Regions from separate parts of the Leclercia sp. AS011 genome, predicted to be linked through region 3. Evidence: predicted binding sites of a transcription regulator. Region 3 holds the regulator's gene; each other region holds the start of a gene.

Region 1 (3,407 bases), on a different contig from region 3:
GGGCTGGATGCTGGAACGGCAGGGGGAGTATCGCCGTAATCAGCTGGCGCAGCAGTAATCTTTTATTGTTTTCTGATTAAGTTCGGTGGCGTGTTCCGTTCACCTTATGTCCACCAGAATATGACATTCCAGAACCTGTGAACGTGAAAAGGGGGCCACCGCGGCCCCCTTTTCAATCCCCGCGGCCCGCAACGAAATCGGTGCTTCGCACTGCGCTCACCTCCCGACCTGCTGCCTGCGGTCGGCTCAACTCGACGTCCTGTCTCGCTTCGCCTCTGGCCGCCATCCATGGCGTCCAGCCCTGGTCATCCGGTCTCCGGCTCGCCGATTTCAGCGGGGACTCAACACCTGTGCCACATTCAGGCAGCTGAGAAGGTTGAGGAGACGCCTGGTCCGGCTGAAAATCGCCGAAGCGTTTCCTGTAGGCCGGGGCGAGGCGCATGGATGCGCCGAGAGGGCGTGACCTACATGGATGTAGGATCGCGCCCGACCCGAAAGCCGAAAGGAATAAGCTGAGGGTACCGCGAAGCGGCGATTTTCTTTGCCGGGAGCTGGGATTGTTAAGGGGGCGGCGGTAGCCCCCTTAACACGTTCACCGCAGCGGGATGGGCATAAAGCAGAGAAGCTTTAGTGAACGGAACAATTCCACTGTGATGACAGAATTGTTCCTGGTACGATCAGTTCAGACGAACCGGCATACCGGAACGGTTGTTGATCGCTTGCTCAACGATGGTCGCGTCCACGTCCTGCTGGCTGGTGATGGCCTGCACGCTGCTGGTCAGGGTGACCGGCACGGTGACGTTGTTGTCGATCTGATCTTCGCTGGTGGACAGCGGGTTATGCACTTCGAGGTAACGGCTGCCATCCGGCTCGGTGGTCGCTTTTACCGGCTCGTTGATGAACTGCACGCGGGTGCCAACCGGCACGTTCTCGAACAGGAACTTGATGTCGTCGTTACGCAGACGCACACAGCCGTGGCTCACGCGCAGGCCGATACCGAAGTTGGCGTTGGTGCCGTGGATCGCATACAGACGACCGATGTACAGGGCATACAGACCCATCGGGTTATCCGGGCCAGCAGGAACAACGGCTGGCAGCGGCTCGCCCGCGGCAATGTACTCGGCGTGCATTTTGGCGGTTGGGGTCCAGGTTGGGCCGGCTTTCTTACGCTCAACTTTGGTGGTCCAGTTCATCGGGGTATCTTTCCCGAGCTGGCCGATACCGATTGGCAGCACGATCACGGTGTTGGTGCCTTTCGGGTAGTAGTACAGACGCATTTCGGCGCTGTTGATGACGATGCCTTCATGCACGGTGTCCGGCAGGATCAGCTGCTGAGGAATGTTCAGCACGGTACCGCCCTTCGGCAGGTACGGATCGACGCCCGGGTTAGCCTCAAGCATGTTGGACAGGCCCAGTTGGTATTCAGCTGCGAAATATTCCAGCGGCTGGCTGTTGCCCTCTTCAACGGTCACAACCTGGTTCTGACCCACCAGACGGCTACCGTCGGTTGGCAGTGGATAGGTGACAGCAGAAGCGGTCTTGCAAAACCCTACTACGGCAAACGCCGCCGCAAAAAGCGAAGTTAATTTAATATTCATGGTGTGCGAGGTATCTGTGCCACTTGGCAGGTTGTTTAAAAGTCTGAACGGTTCAGGGAGCGCATTATATGTGCATTCCTGACCGCATGGAATTCGGATGTGTACTAAATCACACTTTTTTCCGTTTCGTTAAAGTTTAGCGCTACGTTGTTACACGGGATCTCATTTCGGAATTGTGGCATAATGCCGGGTTTATCACACTTCTCGCAGGAATCTCCCGTGTTAGTTACCAGCAACGTCACTATGCAGTTTGGCAGTAAGCCGCTGTTCGAAAACATTTCCGTCAAATTTGGCGGCGGCAACCGTTACGGCCTGATTGGTGCCAACGGTAGCGGAAAATCCACCTTCATGAAGATCCTCGGCGGCGATTTAGAGCCGACGCTGGGCAACGTTTCTCTCGATCCGAACGAGCGCATCGGTAAGCTGCGTCAGGATCAGTTCGCCTTTGAAGCGTTCACCGTTCTCGACACGGTGATCATGGGCCACGGTGAACTGTGGGAAGTGAAGCAGGAGCGCGACCGCATCTACGGTCTTGCCGAAATGAGCGAAGAAGACGGCTATAAAGTGGCCGACCTCGAAGTGCAGTACGGCGAAATGGACGGCTACTCTGCCGAGTCCCGTGCCGGTGAACTGCTGCTGGGCGTGGGCATTCCCGTTGAGCAGCACTACGGTCTGATGAGCGAAGTGGCGCCAGGCTGGAAGCTGCGTGTGCTGCTGGCCCAGGCGCTGTTCTCTAACCCGGACATCCTGCTGCTCGACGAACCAACGAACAACCTGGACATCGATACCATTCGCTGGCTGGAGCAGACGCTGAATGAGCGTAACAGCACCATGATCATCATCTCGCACGACCGTCACTTCCTGAACATGGTTTGTACCCACATGGCGGATCTGGACTACGGCGAGCTGCGCGTCTACGCGGGCAACTACGATGAGTACATGACCGCCGCGACCCAGGCGCGTGAGCGTCTGCTGGCGGATAACGCCAAGAAAAAGGCGCAGATTGCCGACCTGCAATCCTTCGTCAGCCGCTTCAGCGCCAACGCCTCTAAATCGCGTCAGGCAACGTCTCGTGCCCGTCAGATCGACAAAATCAAGCTGGATGAAGTGAAAGCCTCCAGCCGTCAGAACCCGTTCATCCGCTTCGAGCAGGACAAGAAGCTGTTCCGTAACGCGCTGGCCGTCGAAGAGCTGTCAAAAGGCTTCGACAACGGTCCGCTGTTTAAGAACTTCAACCTGCTGCTGGAAGTGGGCGAGAAGATCGCTATCCTCGGTGCCAACGGCGTGGGTAAATCCACCATGCTGAAGACCCTGGTGGGTGAACTGGCCCCGGATCACGGCACCGTGAAATGGTCCGAGAATGCGCAGATTGGTTACTACGCTCAGGATCACGCCGAAGATTTCGACAACGATCTGACCGTCTTCGACTGGATGAGCCAGTGGAAGCAGGAAGGCGATGATGAGCAGGTGGTGCGCAGCTTCCTCGGTCGTCTGCTGTTCAGCCAGGACGACATCAAAAAGCCGGCGAAGGTGCTTTCCGGTGGTGAGAAGGGCCGTATGCTGTTCGGCAAGCTGATGATGCAGAAACCGAACATCCTGGTGATGGACGAACCAACCAACCACCTGGACATGGAATCCATCGAATCGCTGAACATGGCGCTGGAGATGTATCAGGGCACCCTGATCTTCGTCTCTCACGACCGTGAGTTCGTTAGCTCGCTGGCGACCCGCGTGATCGAAATTACCCCACAGCGCGTGGTGGACTTCAGCGGCAACTACGAAGATTATCTGCGCAGCAAAGGTATCGAT
Region 2 (3,407 bases), on a different contig from region 3:
GGCGGGCACCAAACTCGCGCACCCGGACGGTGAGCATGTCTTTCGGTGAGGGGACTGCATAGCACTGGGCCTGAATGCCCATATGCAGGGCGATAAACAGCGCGCGCTCGCAGTGGAAGCGCTGGGTGATGATGATGAAATCGTTGGTATCGAACACCTTACGGGTACGGACAATCGAATCGAGAGTTCGGAAACCGGCGTAGTCGAGCACGATATCTGCCGGATCCACGCCGGCGGCAATCAGGTCTTTACGCATGGTAACCGGTTCGTTATAGCTCTGCAGGGCGTTGTCGCCGCTCAGCAGCAGGTAGTTGACCTTGCCGCTGTTGTAGGCGTTGAGCGCCCCCTGAATGCGGTAACGGTAATACTGGTTGATCACCCCGGTGCGGTAGTACTTGGCGGTGCCGAGCACCACGCCCACCTGGCGGTAGGGCAGATCCTGAAGGTCATCAAAGATATAGGGAGCCGTTTTCCAGCTCATCCAGCGGTCGAGGCCCAGCGCAGTCAGCAGCACGATGGCGATCAGGGCAACCAGGCTGTAAAACATGCGCTTTAACATACAGATGACTCGTACCAAAGGTGAAATTTCACTCAGGCTACTTTACCCGTCTGGTAAGCGCAAGAAACGGCGGTTTAATTGGGGGGATTTTCATCAATTGTGCGGGCATTGCTGCCCGCATCAGAGACTTACGCCAGCAGCACGCGGTCGATGCTGGTACAGCCCAGCGCGCGCAGCGTGGCCGCGGTAGCGTCCCACTGGATCAGCGGAGCGTCGGCTTTTTCCGCCAGAATGGCGCGCTGGATATCCGGGTAGTCATAACCGTTGAGGCTGAGCAGGTTCAGTGCGCCCTGCAACGGCGGCAGCGTCGGGTTAAAGGCGGCGTTCTCGGCATAGCTGCCGGTGAAGATGCGGCCATCGCGACACTCCAGCGCCACCCCGCTTGGGGAGTTGCTGTACGGCGCGTGGGACTTGTTCGCAGCAAGGATAGCGGCCTGAGCCAGCGCGTCGCCGCTGACGGCGTAACCATGATCCTGCTCGTCCATCAGCAGGGATTTGATCTCCAGATCCTTCGGTCCGAAGGCGTCCGGCAGGTAATCCGCCAGAGTATGGGGATCGCGGCCCGGCAGGTTGATACGCAGCTGCAACCCGCTGTTAAGCTCGTTCATAAACTGACGACAGTGCCCGCACGGGGTGTAGTTCACGGTAATGGCCTGCAGGGATTTTTCACCGCGCAGCCAGGCGTGGCTGATGGCGCTCTGTTCCGCATGCACGGTCTGCTGCATGGTCGCCCCGAGAAACTCCATATTGCCGCCGAAGTACCAGGTGCCGCTCACGCCGCGCGCGATGGCACCCACGTTGAAATGGGACAGGTCGGCGCGGGCGCAGGCCGCCGCCAGTGGCAGAAGCGCAAAGGCCAGCGCGTCATCATCCAGATCGGTGGCACCTTTCAGTGCGGTGACCTGTTCAGCCGTCAGCAGGGCGGGGAAGTGTGCATCCGCCAGAACCGGAGCCAGGGCTGACTGCAAATTCTCTGCAAGCTGAGCGAAAGCTGATTGAAAACGTGGATGCATGGCGTTGCCTCATAAAGGTTAATGGATCGGTAGTGTACGGAGCCGTTAAGGCTTTATATGTGACTTAGATCTCATTATGTGTGCAACTTATGAAACTCAAATGAAAAATGCGCGACGCGTCGCAAATTTTAGCCCAACACCGCCAGAATAATCGGGAACAGGAACGGCGCTATCAACGAGGTCATGATCCCGCAGATCACCAGCGCCAGGGAGCTGAATGCCCCTTCCTGATAATCCAGCTCCGCGCAGCGGGCGGTACCCAGGGCGTGCGACGCGGTACCCATCGCCAGACCGCGGGCAGATTTGGTGCGAATGCGCATGGCGTTCAGCAGGGTATGGCCTAACACCGCCCCGAGAATACCGACATAAATGACGCACACGGCGCTGATAGCAGGAATGCCGCCAAGACTGCCCCCCACCGCCATTGCAATAGGGGTAGTCACCGATTTAGGTAAAATAGAGGCCGCAATTTCCGGGGTGGCCCCCATCAGCAGCGCCACCGAGGTGCCGGTGATCATTGCCACCACGCTACCCACCAGGCAGATGGTAATGATCGACTTCCAGCGGGCGCGGATCTGGTGCAGTTGCTCATATAAAGGGAAGGCCAGCGCCACCACCGCAGGCTGCAACAGATCGTTCAGCACCTTGCTGCCCTGGAAATATTTTGCGTAGGGAATGCCGGTCAGCAGCAGGAACGGAATAATCACCACCATCGCCACCAGCAGGGGGTTAAGCAGCGGGAACTTCAGGCGCACCGCCAGCTTGCGGGCGGCGAAGAATACCGCCACGCTGAGCGGCAGCGACCACCAGATATTGGCCATCATTTTTTCTGTCCTTTTTGCCCAACCAGGTTACGTTCCCCATGCGCCAGATGCGTGCTCCAGCTCACCACTAAAAATACCACCAGCGTACTGACGGTGCAGGAAACAAATATCGGACCAAACTGGGCGCTCAGCAGGTCGTAATACTGCATCACCCCCACCCCAATCGGCACGAACAGCAGCGCCATGTAGCGGATCAGCACCGAGCAGCCGGGCTTCACCCAGTTTGCCGGGAGGATTTGCAGCGCAAGCAGCACGAACAGGATCAGCATGCCAATAATGCTGCCGGGGATGGTGATGGGCAGCAGGGAGGCGAGAAAGATCCCCGCATACAGGCAGGCATAAATAAGGATGAAGGCGCGAAGGTATTGCCAGACAACGATCAGTGATTTCTTCATGGTGAAAGTCCTTAGTGGAACGCATTCATCATACAATTAAAACTGGAAACGTGCTACGGATCACATCATGACTTTTGAGCATACCAGACATTACTTTCTGGAACCCTGGGCATTTCCCCAAACCAGAAGAGACAATGCGGCGCTGACAGGATACGATCAACAGCTCAAGCTGGTGCTGTTGCAATCCGGCTTCGCCCCTTTACTGGAGATGAACAATGCCCTCAATTCTCATTAAAACCGCCGATGAGCTCGCCCGTCAGCGCCACGCGGGCGAACTGCTGGCCTCGGTGTTTACCATGCTGGACGAATTTATTAAGCCTGGCGTATCAACCATGGAGATCAATAATCGCGCAGAGGCGTTTATTGTCGACCAGCTAAAGTCTCGCCCGGCCAGCAAAGGGCAGTATGATTACCCTTACGTGCTGAACACCTCGGTGAACGACGTGGTCTGCCACGGGATCCCTAAGGAGTCGGAACACCTTAAGTCGGGTGCCATCGTTAACGTCGACATTACCCTCGAGAACGCGGGCATGATCGCCGACTCCAGTAAAATGTATCTTATTGGTGAGGTTTCGCCTCTGGCCCGCCGGCTGGTCAAAGCGACCTACGAGGGGAT
Region 3 (3,407 bases):
GCTGCCAGGCCAGGGGTGTCGGCTGCGGATCGTCGCTGAGGATCAGGCGGATAGCCTCCTGATCGGCCTCCAGCGCGTCGTGAGCGTTCTGGCGCAGCAGCCCGCTCTGCCACTGCGGCCACAGCCAGACCATCCCGCCGAAGGCAATCAGGCAGCCAATCAGGGTATCGGCCAGCCGGGCGATAATAAACTGCTCGCCGTTCAGGGTCAGCAGCTGCAGGGTATACACCGCCGTAACCGTAAAGCCCACCGTCGCCCAGCCGTAGCTCTTGCGAATGATCAGGTAGCTCACCAGGGTTACCATCAGCATGCCGGCAAGGGTGTACCCCTCCGGGACGTGGAAGTGCAGAGTGACACCGGCGATAATCAGTCCCGCCAGGGTCCCGGCCGCCCGGTGGAGAATTCGCACCCGCGTCGCGCTGTAGCCGTTTTGCGTCACCAGCAGCACGGTCATTAAGATCCAGTAGGGTTTTGGCAGGTGCAGCGCCACGCCCATCAGGCTGGCGATACTCAGCATCACGCTGATGCGCGCCGCGTTACGCAGGGCGGCAGATTTTAGCGACAGGTAGCTTCTCAGGGCGGGGAGCAGCGGCAGCCGTTTCTGTTTGTCAGCCATCAGGTCGCGCGGATAGAGCGGACGCTGCGTGCGCAGCACGCGGGCAATCCGGCTGAAGTGCCAGGCGCAAAACTGCCCCACCGGGTTATCAGGGTGCTGACGGGCGATTTTCTCCAGCGCGCCAAGCTGCTTGTCCATAGAGAAACGGGTGGGGTAGCGATGATAGAGAATGTCGTCGGCCAGCACCCGCAGACGGGCCGCAACGGTCTGCGCGTTCCAGCGGATCACCGCTTCGGCGTGGCTGCGCTCCACCAGCTTTTGCACCTCCTTCGGGTGATGCAGGCTGACGGAGATGTGCTCCTGCAGATCCAGCCCCACCTGGAAGGTGCGCAGCAGGCGTTTGTATTCATGATTTCTGTTGGCCGCCAGCATATGCAGCTGCTGATAGCAGAGGCTGATCAGGTCCACCACCTTCTGCTGGCGGGCCAGCAGCGGCGGCAACGATTTTTCAGGATCGGTGTGCTGCGTCAGCAGGGTGTATTTGGCTTCGCAATACTCTGCCAGCTGTTGATAGAGCACGCTCAGCGACTCTCGCAACGGCTGTTCGCGCCACATCCAGAACCAGAACCAGTTAAACAGCCCGTACCAGAGGGTGCCCAGCGTATAGAGGAGTAGCGGCTCCCAGACCGGCATGTTCCCCGCCAGACTCAGGGTAAAGATAGCCGCAATCAGCGAGGCGGGCAGCAGCCGGGCATGCAGGGCGCTGATCTCAGCCGTGACCCCCAGCGTCATCGCCAGCACGGTCAGAATGAGGGGCAGCGGAATATCCCGGGCCAGCAACAGCTGCACGGCCAGGCTACAGCCGGCGAACAGGCAGCCGCCAATGGTCAGGCGTTTAAAAAAGCGTTTATGCGGGGTGTCCAGACCGGCAATGTTGCAGCAGGCAGGAACGAGAGAAAAGAGCAGACCTTGTTGCAGATGACCGAAGATCAAACCCACAGCCACGGGGAGACACAACACCAGGGTTTGCCGCAGTGCGTAGTTAACTTCCGGGTGATAAATGAGCCTGCGCCACATGGGGATAGAGACAAAAACGGCGTGTCATCCTGCGATGCCACGCCGTTTTAGCGGAATTAACGTGTTCCGTAAACCACGATGGTTTTACCGTGGGCAGAAATCAGGTTTTGATCTTCCAGCATTTTCAGGATACGACCCACTGTCTCACGAGAACATCCGACGATCTGACCAATTTCCTGACGGGTAATTTTAATTTGCATACCGTCCGGGTGGGTCATGGCGTCTGGCTGTTTCGCCAGGTTCAGCAGGGTCTGAGCGATGCGGCCCGTTACGTCGAGGAAGGCGAGGTTACCCACTTTCTCGGACGTGACCTGCAGACGGCGAGCCATCTGCGAAGAGAGGCGCATCAGGATGTCCGGGTTGACCTGGATCAGCTGGCGGAATTTCTTATAAGAGATCTCAGCCACTTCACAGGCAGTTTTAGCACGAACCCAGGCGCTACGCTCCTGACCTTCTTCAAACAGGCCCAGTTCGCCGATGAAATCTCCCTGATTCAGGTAAGAGAGGATCATCTCTTTACCTTCTTCATCTTTGATCAGCACTGCCACTGAGCCTTTGACGATGTAATACAACGTTTCCGCTTTTTCACCCTGGTGAATCAGCGTGCTCTTCGATGGGTACTTATGAATATGGCAATGAGACAAGAACCATTCGAGAGTCGGGTCTGTTTGCGGTTTGCCAAGCACCATGCGCTGTTATCCTCTGTTATAAGCTGTCTCCAGAGTCTGGCTCTGTACCTGTACTCTGGGGTTACAATCGAATTCTTTCCCCTGCCTGGGGACTGGCTGTCACAATAATTAGCAGCCTGTAATGTGTGATGTCCTCTGCATACATGTGCAACGTCAATGTATTACTGTAGCATCTCGACTGTTTTAGCATAGCTTTTGCCGCCTGTCTCCTGGTGTCTCGCTTCAGCTTGATGCAGGTCGACTTCCGTTGTCAGAATTGTTACTGACGCGTAATCTGTCAGGAAAAATGCACTCCTGGAGTTAATACAAATGCAAGCACGTGTGAAATGGGTTGAAGGGTTAACGTTCCTCGGTGAGTCGGCTTCCGGGCACCAGATTTTGATGGATGGCAACTCCGGTGACAAAGCGCCAAGTCCGATGGAAGTGGTCCTGATGGCGGCAGGCGGATGCAGCGCGATCGACGTGGTGTCGATCCTGCAAAAAGGGCGTCATGATGTGACTGACTGCGAAGTAAAACTGACCTCAGAGCGTCGTGAAGAGGCACCGCGCCTGTTCACCCATATCAATCTTCACTTCGTGGTGACCGGTAAAGAGCTGAAAGACGCGGCGGTATCCCGTGCGGTGGATCTCTCAGCCGAGAAGTACTGCTCCGTGGCGCTGATGCTGGAGAAAGCGGTCAAGATTACCCACTCGTATGAAGTGATCGGGGCGTAATCCCATTGCCCGGTAGGCGTAGCGCCACCGGGCAAAAATCCTCAATCGATCTTCTTGCCTTCCATCAACCGCTGCACCAGCGGCGTCATGATTAACTCCATCGCCAGCCCCATCTTCCCGCCCGGGACCACCAGCGTATTGATGTGCGAAATAAACGAACCCTGCAGCATCGCCAGCAGCCAGGGGTAATCGATATTGTCCAGATTGCGGAAATGGATCACCACGAAGCTCTCGTCCAGCGACGGGATGCCTTTGGCAGCAAAGGGGTTAGAGGTATCCACGGTCGGGACGCGCTGGAAGTTAATGTGGGTGCGGGAAAACTGCGGCGTCAGGAAGTTGATGTAATCCTCCATCGAGCGCACCACGGAGTC
Region 4 (3,407 bases), on a different contig from region 3:
GGCATCATCATTGAAGGCGTAGGTCATACCGGCGCTCAGCCACAGACGGTCCTGATCCGGGATGGAGATGGAGCGCTTGTCGGCCGGAACCGGGCTGTCATCAAAGGCGATACCGGTGCGGAAGGTCCAGTTCTTATCGTAGTAGTAGGTAGTACCCAGCGCGATACGGTACGCATCTTTAAAGCTTTCATCTTTATAGAACAGGGTTTGACCGTTGTTGCCGGTGGCCTTCAGCTCCTGGAACTGGCTCCAGCTGGTGTAGGTCAGGCTATAGTGAACAGCCCACTGCGGTGCCACGAGGTTATACCCGGAGACTTCCCACATTTCTGGCAGATGCAGCGACAGAGAACCGTTCTCGGTATTGCCGCCGGTTCCCGCCGGAAGACCGGCCAGACCCATACTGCCAAAGATGGCACTCAGGTTAGGGTTGATGGAGCTCTTATAGTCGCCGTCGAAGTCGATCTTCACTTCTGAACGGTAGGTCAGACCCCAGCGGTTGTTTTTATCCAGCTCATACAGAATACCGGCGTTCCAGCCAAAGCCCCACTCGTCACCTTTCAGGTAGGCAATCTGGTCGTCAGGCTCGTTGATCCCACCCAGATAGGATGGTGGCACACGGCCGGTCAGCTGACGCGTCAGCAGTGGACCCAGTGAGCCCGCATAACGCTCAATTTTAGCTTTCGCGTAAACGGCATCAAAGCCCAGGCCAAAGCTCCAGTTGCTATTCAGACGATACGCACCGCTCAGATTCAGGTTGAGGGTTTCCAGATCGGTTTTACCGCCGTAGATCCCCGCCGCGTAGCTGTCGTTAAATTCGGTTGCCAGACCATAGTTGGAGGTGACAGACGCACCCCAGCCGAACTGATCGTTGATTGGCATAACAAAGTGCACGTTTGGCACCCAGGCGGTTGGGGCGATATTGTCCTGGTCTGCACTCTGTCCTGTTAAGGCGGAGTTACCCGTGACGTTCACATCAGGATCGATATAAACGGCACCGATAGAGAAGGTCGGGCGATCAAACATGGTGATCAGCGCCGGGTTACGGCTCGCATTCCCTGCGTCATCAGCGATAGCACCTTCCCCGGAATAGGCGCGGCCCAGACCTGAGGAAGAGAACTCATTCAGCTGAAAGCCCGCAGACCAGGCGGAGGTGGAGACGATTGCCACTGCGATTGCGAGCGCAGTTTTTTTGAACAGGGTTTTCTGGCTCATGACCATAACCTCATTGAGTTATTTTTATTCAATATTTGTTACACACCGTAACAGGAGCGCGAAGTGTAGGGTCTGTGGTAACACTTAGAAATCAGACCAGTGGCGAGAGTATAGGTCTGACCAGATGGAATGTTGCAAGTCTGTTTATTAATTTTTACCGAGATGTTTTACGAAACGGGATCTGGTTGGCAAAATTGTGACCAGTTCAGTTACTCCGAATGGGTGATTTTTGTTTTAGATCATTTTTACGTGTGATATTGCTCACTTACCGCCTTTTACGCCATTAACGACTGGAGCCGCTTTCGGGCGGGGCGTAAAATATCAGCATCGTATCTATTTCGCGCCGTGCGCGACGACAGAGGAAATCTACTATGAGTAAATGCAGTGCTGATGAAACCCCGGTTTGCTGCTGTATGGATGTCGGTACCATCGTGGATAACACGGATTGCACCGCCTCTTACAGCCGTGTGTTCGCCAGTCGTGCCGACGCCGAAGAGACGCTGGCTGCACTGACCGCCAAAGCCCGCGGCGTTGAGTCTGAACCTTGCGATATTACCTCCACCTTCACCGAAGTGGACGGCGGAGTACGTCTGGACATCGATTTCGTATTCAGCTGCGAAGCGGAGTCCCTGATCTTCCAGCTCGGTCTGCGTTAATTTCCCTTCAACGCCCCCTTTCATGGGGGCGTTTCATTTGTGCTCTGTGGCTTCGCTCGCAATTTTTCTTCTCCCCGATTGGCTAATGTAAAAATTTGGTTAAGACTGTTATCAGGTCAGACCACTTTGCGCATTTGTTATTCACAGGGGAGCGTTATGAGTCAGGCATTACCGCTAATCACCCGTCAGGGCGATCGCATTGCCATTGTCAGTGGATTACGTACGCCATTTGCCCGTCAGGCGACGGCGTTTCATGGCATACCTGCCGTCGATCTGGGAAAAATGGTGGTGGGGGAGTTGCTGGCTCGCAGCGAAATACCGCCGGAGGTGATTGAACAGCTGGTCTTCGGCCAGGTGGTACAGATGCCGGAAGCGCCCAACATCGCCCGTGAGATCGTGCTGGGCACCGGCATGAACGTCCATACCGACGCTTACAGCGTTAGCCGCGCCTGCGCCACCAGCTTTCAGGCGGTGGCGAACGTGGCAGAAAGCCTGATTACGGGCACCATTCGTGCCGGGATCGCCGGGGGGGCCGACTCCTCATCCGTATTACCGATTGGCGTCAGCAAAAAGCTCGCCCGCGTGCTGGTGGACGTCAACAAAGCCCGCACCACCGGACAGCGCTTATCCCTCTTCTCGCGCCTGCGGTTGCGCGATCTGCTTCCCGTCCCGCCTGCGGTCGCGGAATACTCCACCGGCCTGCGGATGGGCGATACCGCCGAACAGATGGCGAAAACCTACGGCATCACCCGCGAACAGCAGGATGCCCTGGCGCACCGCTCGCACCAGCGTGCGGCGCAGGCCTGGGCGGAAGGCAAGCTGGCGGAGGAGGTGATGACGGCCTACACCCCGCCATTCCGCGAGCCCTTAACCGAAGATAACAATATCCGCGGCACCTCGACGCTGGCGGATTACGCGAAACTACGTCCGGCATTCGACCGTAAGCACGGCACCGTCACTGCCGCCAACAGCACGCCATTAACCGATGGCGCGGCGGCGGTGATCCTGATGACCGAATCGCGGGCCAAAGAGTTGGGCCTGATTCCGCTCGGCTACCTGCGCAGCTATGCCTTTACCGCCATTGATGTCTGGCAGGACATGCTGCTCGGCCCGGCCTGGTCCACGCCGCTGGCGCTGGAGCGTGCCGGGCTGACGATGGCTGACCTGACGCTCATCGACATGCACGAAGCCTTCGCCGCCCAGACCCTGGCTAACCTGCAGCTGCTGGCAAGCGATCGCTTTGCCCGCGACGTGTTAGGCCGCGCCCAGGCTACAGGCGAGGTTGATGAAAGCAAATTTAACGTGCTGGGAGGCTCCATTGCCTACGGCCACCCCTTTGCGGCGACCGGGGCGAGGATGATCACCCAGACGCTGCACGAGTTGCGCCGTCGCGGCGGCGGTTTTGGCCTGGTGACCGCCTGCGCGGCGGGTGGACTGGGTGCCGCAATGGTTCTGGAGGCTGAATAATGGAGATGACAACGGCGTTTACCCTCAATGTGCGTCCGGACAACGTGGCAGTGGTGACCATCGATGCGCCAG

The links. Region 3 encodes CRP, which controls carbon source genes, mostly activating them, when cyclic AMP is high. Its sites were predicted from a motif close to ATGTGANNNNNNTCACAT; they were not measured.
Region 1: WFO70_RS09840 (ABC-F family ATPase) is a predicted target of CRP. The motif match lies at 1,696-1,713, and genes of this name have one in related genera.
Region 2: cdd (cytidine deaminase) is a predicted target of CRP. The motif match lies at 1,630-1,647, and genes of this name have one in related genera.
Region 4: WFO70_RS00965 (YfcZ/YiiS family protein) is a predicted target of CRP. The motif match lies at 1,462-1,479, and genes of this name have one in related genera.

Annotation. Positions count from the first base shown of each region.
Region 1 is NZ_JBBCMA010000001.1:2,070,375-2,073,781, reverse strand. It holds gene WFO70_RS09850 (aldo/keto reductase) at 1-58, shown strand, start outside; gene ldtB (L,D-transpeptidase) at 678-1,598, opposite strand; gene WFO70_RS09840 (ABC-F family ATPase) at 1,818-3,407, shown strand, end outside.
Region 2 is NZ_JBBCMA010000001.1:378,913-382,319, forward strand. It holds gene sanA (outer membrane permeability protein SanA) at 1-559, opposite strand, end outside; gene cdd (cytidine deaminase) at 688-1,572, opposite strand; gene WFO70_RS01710 (CidB/LrgB family autolysis modulator) at 1,701-2,396, opposite strand; gene WFO70_RS01715 (CidA/LrgA family protein) at 2,393-2,791, opposite strand; gene WFO70_RS01720 (hypothetical protein) at 2,859-3,026, shown strand; gene map (type I methionyl aminopeptidase) at 3,007-3,407, shown strand, end outside.
Region 3 is NZ_JBBCMA010000007.1:181,601-185,007, forward strand. It holds gene WFO70_RS20580 (YccS/YhfK family putative transporter) at 1-1,633, opposite strand, end outside; gene crp (cAMP-activated global transcriptional regulator CRP) at 1,690-2,322, opposite strand; gene WFO70_RS20590 (OsmC family protein) at 2,632-3,036, shown strand; gene WFO70_RS20595 (phosphoribulokinase) at 3,078-3,407, opposite strand, start outside.
Region 4 is NZ_JBBCMA010000001.1:212,057-215,463, forward strand. It holds gene fadL (long-chain fatty acid transporter FadL) at 1-1,212, opposite strand, end outside; gene WFO70_RS00965 (YfcZ/YiiS family protein) at 1,584-1,868, shown strand; gene fadI (acetyl-CoA C-acyltransferase FadI) at 2,025-3,335, shown strand; gene fadJ (fatty acid oxidation complex subunit alpha FadJ) at 3,335-3,407, shown strand, end outside.